DNA from 2 places in the Subtercola sp. RTI3 genome. Region 2 is predicted to be linked to the other one. Evidence: riboswitches for the same ligand, from Rfam matches in the RefSeq annotation. Region 2 holds a riboswitch; the other holds the start of a gene.

Region 1 (3,671 bases), on a different contig from region 2:
GCAGCTCGGCGAGCAGCGCCACGAGCTCGGCCCAGGTGCGAGAGTCCTGCCCGAACGTGGGCTCATCGAGCACGAGCAGCGAGGGGCGGGTGGCGAGTACGGTGGCCACCGAGAGGCGCCGCTTCTCCCCGCCCGACAGGGTGAAGGGGTTCGCCGCCGCGAGCGCGGTGAGGCGCAGACGCGCGAGCAGGGCATCCACTCGCTCATCGATCTCGGCCTGCGGAAGCTTGAGGGCGCGCGGGCCGACGGCGAGTTCACCGCGCACGGTGGTACTCAGAAACTGGTGTTCGGGGTCTTGGAAGACGGTGCCCACGCGGGTGAGCAGCTGGCGCGACATCCAGCGGATGGGGCTCGGCCCGGCACCCGCGGCGAAGGCCTCACCGGCTTCGAGCCGCCCGGCCAGGGGCGGCAGTAGCCCGGCCAGGGTGAGCGCCAGTGTCGATTTGCCGGCGCCGTTCGGCCCGGTGATAGCGGCGGCTGTGCCGCGCTCGATCTCGAGCGCAAGACCCACCGCCACGGCTCGGCCCTTCACCCGCGCCACCGAGAGGTCTGTGGCGCGCAGCAGCCGCTCGACCCCGAGGCCACTCGCGGCCGCGTGGGCGGCCCTCTGCTGATCCGCGTCGAGACCCGCAGCCGACCCGCCACCCGCAGGCCAGTCACTACCCGTAGACCAGTGACTACCCGTGGAGGAGAGGAGCGCACGCCGTACCGGCCGCGCCGGCGGAAACCCGGGAACCCATACCCCCGACGCCGCCAGCTCAGCGCCGCGCTCGACGAGCACGTCGCCGGGAGGCCCGTCGGCGAGCACTCCCCCGCCGGGCGCGAGCACCACGACACGGTTCACCAGGTGCCGCCAGATCTCGACGCGGTGTTCGATCACCACGAACGTGGCTTCGGAGTGTTCGAGCACCCGCGCGACCGAATCGCGAACCTCGCGTACCCCCTCGGGGTCGAGGTTGGCAGTGGGTTCGTCGAGCAACAGCAGCGACGGCTGCATGGCCAGCACGCCTGCAAGCGCGAGGCGCTGCTTCTGCCCGCCCGAGAGCTCTGAGGTCGGGTGCGAGAGCGGAACTCGCAGCCCCACGGCGTCGAGCGCCTCTGCCACCCGCTGCCAGATCTCATCTCGAGAAACCCCGAGGTTCTCGCAGCCGAAGGCGACATCGTCGCCGACCCGCGCGAGCATGACCTGCGAGTCGGGGTCTTGCAGCAGCAGCCCGACGCGGCCGCGCGCATCCACCGGACGCACCCCGCCGACGCTCAACTCCCCCGCCTGTTCGCCTTCGTCGTCGCCGCCGAGCACGCCCGCGAGCGCAGAGATGAGCGTCGACTTGCCGGCTCCGGATGCTCCCAAGAGCAGCACGCGTTCGCCCGGCTCTATGACGAGGTCGAGTTCGCTCACGGCCCACGCCGCTCGACCGGCGTGCCGCCAGCCCCAGCCGCGCGCCTCGACCCGCGCGCCGCCGCCGCCGGTGCCCGCGCCGCCGGCAACGCCGGCCACGGCTCCCGCGGGGTCGCTCGACCCCGCCACCGCGGCAGAACCGCGTGGCGGCGGCACCGAGCGACCCCGGGCCATGCGCTAGACCCGCACCGCTGATTCGCGGCCCGACGCGAACCGGCTGAGCGCACCGGTTCGGGCGATTCCGCGCATCGCCAGCCACGACAGCAGCCCGGCGATCACCACGCCCGAGATGATCGATGTGACCGTGTAGATGATGATGAACGGAGTGTCTGACCCCGGGTACGACACGATGAGGTCGGTGATCGAGAGCGCAACAGCGGCTCCGACCCCGGCGAGCAGCGCCACTCCGAGCCGGTAGCTCGAGTAGAGGAAGAGCGCAAACACGATCTCCGCGCCGATGCCCTGTGTGAGCCCCGAGACCAAGGTCCACGGCCCCCACTGGGTGCCGATCAGGGCCGACACGATGGCGGCCACGAGCTCGGTGTACAGTGCCGCACCGGGCTTCCGGATGACCAGCGCACCCAGCACGCCAGCAAACAGCCAGCCGCCGTTCACCAGACCCTGGAGCCCCGGCAGAGCCGCCTCGAGCGGAGTGCCGATGGGGTTGTACGCCAACCCCCAGGCCCAGAAGATGAGCCCCGCCGCCACGCCGATGACGCTGGCCACGATGATGTCGACCACCCGCCAGCGCCCGAGCGAACTGCGCGCCGCTGATACACCGATTGTTGCTGTTGTTGTCTGCACTTGTCGTGCCCTTTCGTTGAACGAATTTTTCAGGGCACGGGTGATGAGACGTCGCTTCCGTCAGCACCGCAGTAAGCGGGAGCCGACGGAAGCGACGGCTCGGAGAGTGTCTGCTCCCTGCGCTGGCATGATCCAGATCAGGTTCGACGGTCGAAGGTTGAGAACCTTCCTCTCAGCCCGGCTCACCGGACTCCCGTGTGAGGCCATTATCCCACTTCTGCGGGCGACCCGCTATTCTGACTCCACCATGATGCCGCTGTTCGTTCTCGCCGTGATCGCGATCATTGCTGTCATGTTCCTGGCCGTAGCGGCGCATCGCCGAATGACCGAGGCCTGGCTCCGCACAAACGGCACCCGTGTGAACGGCCGGGCCGTCACGGTTGCTCCCCCGCTCTCGGCGGGCCTGCTGTCACGGCTCTCCTCGACGGTGACCATCATCTCGTTCACATCTCGCGATGGCCAGGCGCGCAGCCTCACCCCGCGCTCGGGGGCGATGACGTTCACTGTGGCCCTCGCCGGCGGCGGCGTGACGGTGCTCTACGACGCCGATCGGCCCACGAGCGAAGACCGCATTCGGGTGGGTTTCGGCGCGGAGCCTACTACGTGGCACCGGGTGCGCCTGCGTCAAGCAGCCTGAACCGCGCGTTCGCAGCGAAGTATGTCAGGCTGAAGGCATGCACTTGCGAATCTTCACAGAGCCCCAGCAGGGCGCCACGTACGACGACATTCTCGCTGTGGCGCAGGCGAGTGAACGACTGGGCTTCGACGCGTTCTTTCGCTCTGACCACTACCTCGCCATGGGCGACGAGCCGGGGCTACCGGGCCCGACCGACGCGTGGACTACTCTGGCCGGGCTGGCGCGGGAGACCTCCCGCATCAAGTTGGGCACGCTGGTCTCGTCGGTGACGTACCGGTACCCGGGCATACTTGCGATTCAGGTCGCCCAGGTCGACCAGATGTCGGGCGGCCGAGCCGAACTCGGCCTCGGAACCGGCTGGTTCGCACGCGAACACGAGGCCTACGGCATCCCGTTCCCGGAGAAGCGTTTCGGCCTACTCGAAGAGCAGCTCGAGATCGTCACCGGGCTTTTCGGCACCGCGGTGGGCGAGACGTATTCGTTCGAGGGTGAGCACTACCGCCTCGTCGATTCGCCCGCGCTGCCGAAACCGGTGCAGGCCGCGCTGCCCATCATCGTGGGTGGTTCCGGCAAGGCGCGCACGCCGGCCATGGCCGCACGGTTCGCCACGGAATTCAACATTCCGTTTCCTGAGATCGCCGACATCCGGCCGCAGTTCGAGCGCGTTCGGGCCGCCTGCGAGGCCATCGGCCGCGACGCCGACTCGATGGTGTACTCGGTTGCGGTGACAACCGCAGTCGGGGCCGACGAGGCAGAGTTCAGACGTCGGGCGGCGGCGATCGGGCGCGACCCCGAGGAGCTACGAAAGAGCGGGCTCGGCGGCACAGCATC
Region 2 (3,671 bases):
CAACAGCTCGAACGCCTCAGCGGCCGACTCATTCTTCGCGCGCACCTGAACGGTGTGCACCCCGCCGAGCACGGCCTGCCGAACGGTCTCGACGACGCCCCGGTCGCCACACAGCGCGGTGTCGGTCACGAAGTAGACCGCGGGGTCGAAGCCGCGCGGAGCCGAACTCAGAGCGGTCACGCGAGCACGAAGCGTTCGCGCAGCTGGTCGCCGGTCAGCTTCGCCAGAGCGTCGACGAATTCGGCCGCAAACGAGCCGGGCCCGGATGCCCGTTCCGCCGCGATCTCGGCCGCAACCGTGTACGCGGTGATCGCCGCGACCGTCGCGTCGAACGCGTCGGCGCTTCCTGCGGAGGCGGCCGCGTCGGTACTGGCCGCATCGGTACTTGCCGTGTCGGCGGCCGCGCCGAGGAACGCCGCCATGACGGCGCCGAGCGCGCACCCGCCACCGGTGACGCGGGTGAGCAACGCGTCTCCGTTCGCCAGACGCAGGGTTCGAGTGCCGTCGGTGACGATGTCGATGGGGCCGGAGATGGCCACGACCGAACCGAAGGTGCGCGCGAGGTGCTGTGCGGCATCCAGAGCATCGTCACCCGTGTCGGTGGAGTCGACGCCCCGCCCACCCGCGCCGCCGCCCGCAAGCGCAATGATCTCGGAGGGGTTGCCGCGCACGAGGGTCGGCCGGTGCGCAACAAGCTCGGCGGCGAGCGCGGTGCGCACCGGCAGCGACCCGATGGCGACGGGGTCGAGCACCCAGGATGTGCCGTGCGCGAGGGCCGACAGAGCCGCCTCGAGCATGGCTTCACGCTGTTCGGCGTGCGGGGTTCCAAGGTTGATGAGCAGGCCGGAGGCCACCGCGGCGAACGGCCCGGCCTCTGCCGGGATGTCGACCATGGCGGCCGATGCCCCGACGGCAAGCAGCACGTTTGCGGTGAAGTTCACCACCACGCTGTTGGTGATGCACTGCACGAGCGGCGGTTGCGCGCGCACCCGGTCGAGAAGCGCTATGGATCGTTCGACGATGTCGTGCGCGGTCGTCGCTGCGGTCGTTTCTGCGGTCGTTTCTGGTGCCAGGCGAATGGTCATTCGCGACATCCCTTCGCTAGTGCTAACTAGATCAGGTTCAACGGGTCTCATCTCAGCCCGCTGTGTGGGGCACCCCGTGTCACTCAGCACGATTCTAGCGGGCACCGCCCGCCGGCGACTCAGCGGGGAAGGGTCAGGAGGTGGCGGCGATGAGGGCGAGAGCCTCGCTCACCACGCGGGCGGGGTCGTCGCGCTGAATGGAGTGTGCGGCGCCCTCGACCACGGCGAACGTGATCGCTGGGTTGGCCGTCGCGAGTGACAGGCCTTCGGCCTCGGAGAACACCGGAGGTTCGATTGCCGGGTCTGCGCCGAGAATCCGCATGCGCCGGGTCGTGTTGGCGACGACCGCACCGACGTTCCACGGCACATTGTCGAGCAGGGAGTGCTCGACGACGAACGGGCTGATGGCGCGGGCCGCGATGAGTTTCTGGTGGGCGTCTTCGGCGTGCCAGCGGGGGTTCTCGGCCAGATGGTCGGCGACAGTGCCCGAGAGCAGAGCCGACGCCATCTCGTGGGCGATGCCCGGAACCGCGTCGTCAGCCGCGGCGAAGAGCGGGTCGAGCAGCAGTGCTGCAACGGCCCACTCGGGGTGGCCTGCGAGCGTGTGACCCGTGATGGCGCCGCCGAGCGAGTGCCCGATGACGAGGGTGTAGGGGCGGGCATCCGGAGCAGCCAACCGCAGCAGGTCGGCGCTGAATTCGGGCAGCGTGTAGCTGAGAGTGCGCGGTGCGAGCCCATGGCCGCGGAGGTCTGGAGCTTCTACGAAGAACCCCTCGGCGGCGAGCAGGCTGGCGACCTGCCACCACACCGCCCCGGCCGAGGTGAGACCGTGCACGAGCAGAATTCGGCGCTCTGAGCGGGGGTCGCCCCACGACGTGACGGGAAGTTGCACAGAAACGGCCGAACGCGCAGACACGACGGGAGCACTCATGGCACCAACTTACCGGCGCGCATTCGTTAGGCTCAGCACCAGTCGAAGGCTCCTTCGACTGAGGGGTGGGGATGCACGGTGAAATCGAACGCGTTCAGAGCGGGTTTTCTGGCGACACTCGGCGGTCTGATCGCCCTGGTGCTGGGGCTGGCTGTGTCGTCGATCGCGACGGTTCTCGTCTACCTCGCCGCGGCGCTGTTCATCGGGCTCGGCCTCGACCCCATCGTGCGCCTCATCGAGCGTCGGGGTCTGAAACGCATCTGGGCGATCAGCATCGTCTTCGCGGGCTTCGTCGTTGTGCTGGTGGGTATGCTCTTTCTCATCGTGCCCGTGGCCATCACCGAGGGCGCCTCGCTCATCTCGTCGCTGCCCACGTCGGTCTCCGATCTCGCCGGGCAGTCGTGGTTCGTGTCGCTGAATGCCTCACTCGGCGGCGTCATCGACCTGAAAGCCATCTCGGCCTCGCTCGGAACCTTTCTGAGCGATCCGCAGAACCTGCTCACCCTCGGCGGCGGCCTGGTGAAGGTGGGCAGCACGGTCATCGGCGGCGTGTTCGGAACCATCACCATCGTGATTCTCTCGCTCTTCTTCCTCGGTTCGCTCGACGCCTCGAAGAACGCGCTCTACCTCATGGTGCCGGCCTCCCGCCGCGGTGGCGTCATCACCATCTCCGAGCAGATCATCTCGTCGGTGGGCAAGTACACCATCGGCCAGGTGATCCTCGCGGCATCGAACGGAGTGCTCGGCTTCATCGCGATGAGCATCATCGGGGTACCGTTCGCCGGTGTGCTGGCGGTGATCGCGTTTCTGCTCGCGCTCATCCCGCTCATCGGCACGATCATCAGCGCGGTGCTCATCACCCTCATCGCGCTCTCCGCCTCGCCGTGGGCCGCTCTCGCCGTCGGCATCTACTTCCTGGTCTATATGCAGGTCGAGGCATATTACTTCAGCCCGAAGGTGATGAGCCGGGCTGTGGATGTTCCGGGCATCCTCGTCGTCATCGGGGCCCTTGTCGGAGGAACCCTGCTCGGGGTACTCGGGGCACTGGTGGCCGTGCCGGTCACCGCTGCGATTCTGATCATCGTCAAGCAGGTCGTGATTCCTCGCCAGCAGCTCGCCTGATCGGGGTCAGCCGAACACGCCGTTCACGTAGTCGTATGTGCGCGAGTCGATCGGGTCGGAGAACATCGCGTCGGTGTCGCCGTGTTCGACGATGCCCCCCGGTTGCCCCTGCGCCGCGAGGAAGAACGCACACTGCGTCGACACCCGCTGCGCCTGCTGCATGTTGTGCGTCACGATCACGATCGTCACGTCGTTCACCAGCTCGAGCATGGTCTCTTCGATCACGCGCGTCGAGGTGGGATCGAGTGCCGAGCACGGCTCGTCCATCAGCAGCACGGCGGGCGTCACAGCCAGCGAACGTGCGATACACAGGCGTTGCTGTTGACCACCCGACAGTCCGCCACCAGGCGAACGGAGACGGTCGTTCACTTCCCTCCAGAGCCCCGCCTTGGTGAGGCAGTTCTCGACCAGGAAGTCGCGTTCGTCTTTCGACGCACGCGTGCCGGTGAGTTTGAGCCCGGCCAGAACGTTGTCGTAGATCGACATGGCCGGAAACGGGTTGGGCTTTTGAAAGACCATGCCGATGCTCTTGC

What was found. Region 2 has a riboswitch for thiamine pyrophosphate ahead of thiM (hydroxyethylthiazole kinase). Riboswitches for the same ligand answer to the same signal wherever they lie in the genome.
Region 1: another riboswitch for thiamine pyrophosphate. It lies ahead of QN358_RS13005 (ECF transporter S component); the one in region 2 lies ahead of thiM (hydroxyethylthiazole kinase).

The regions. Positions count from the first base shown of each region.
Region 1 is NZ_JASJXO010000036.1:6,838-10,508, reverse strand. Features, by position in the region: gene QN358_RS13010 (ABC transporter ATP-binding protein) at 1-1,573, opposite strand, end outside; gene QN358_RS13005 (ECF transporter S component) at 1,577-2,203, opposite strand; TPP riboswitch at 2,301-2,410, opposite strand; gene QN358_RS13000 (hypothetical protein) at 2,451-2,840, shown strand; gene QN358_RS12995 (LLM class F420-dependent oxidoreductase) at 2,878-3,671, shown strand, end outside.
Region 2 is NZ_JASJXO010000004.1:1,267-4,937, reverse strand. Features, by position in the region: gene thiE (thiamine phosphate synthase) at 1-180, opposite strand, end outside; gene thiM (hydroxyethylthiazole kinase) at 177-1,085, opposite strand; TPP riboswitch at 1,077-1,172, opposite strand; gene QN358_RS02670 (alpha/beta hydrolase) at 1,219-2,016, opposite strand; gene QN358_RS02665 (AI-2E family transporter) at 2,095-3,138, shown strand; gene QN358_RS02660 (phosphate ABC transporter ATP-binding protein) at 3,145-3,671, opposite strand, start outside.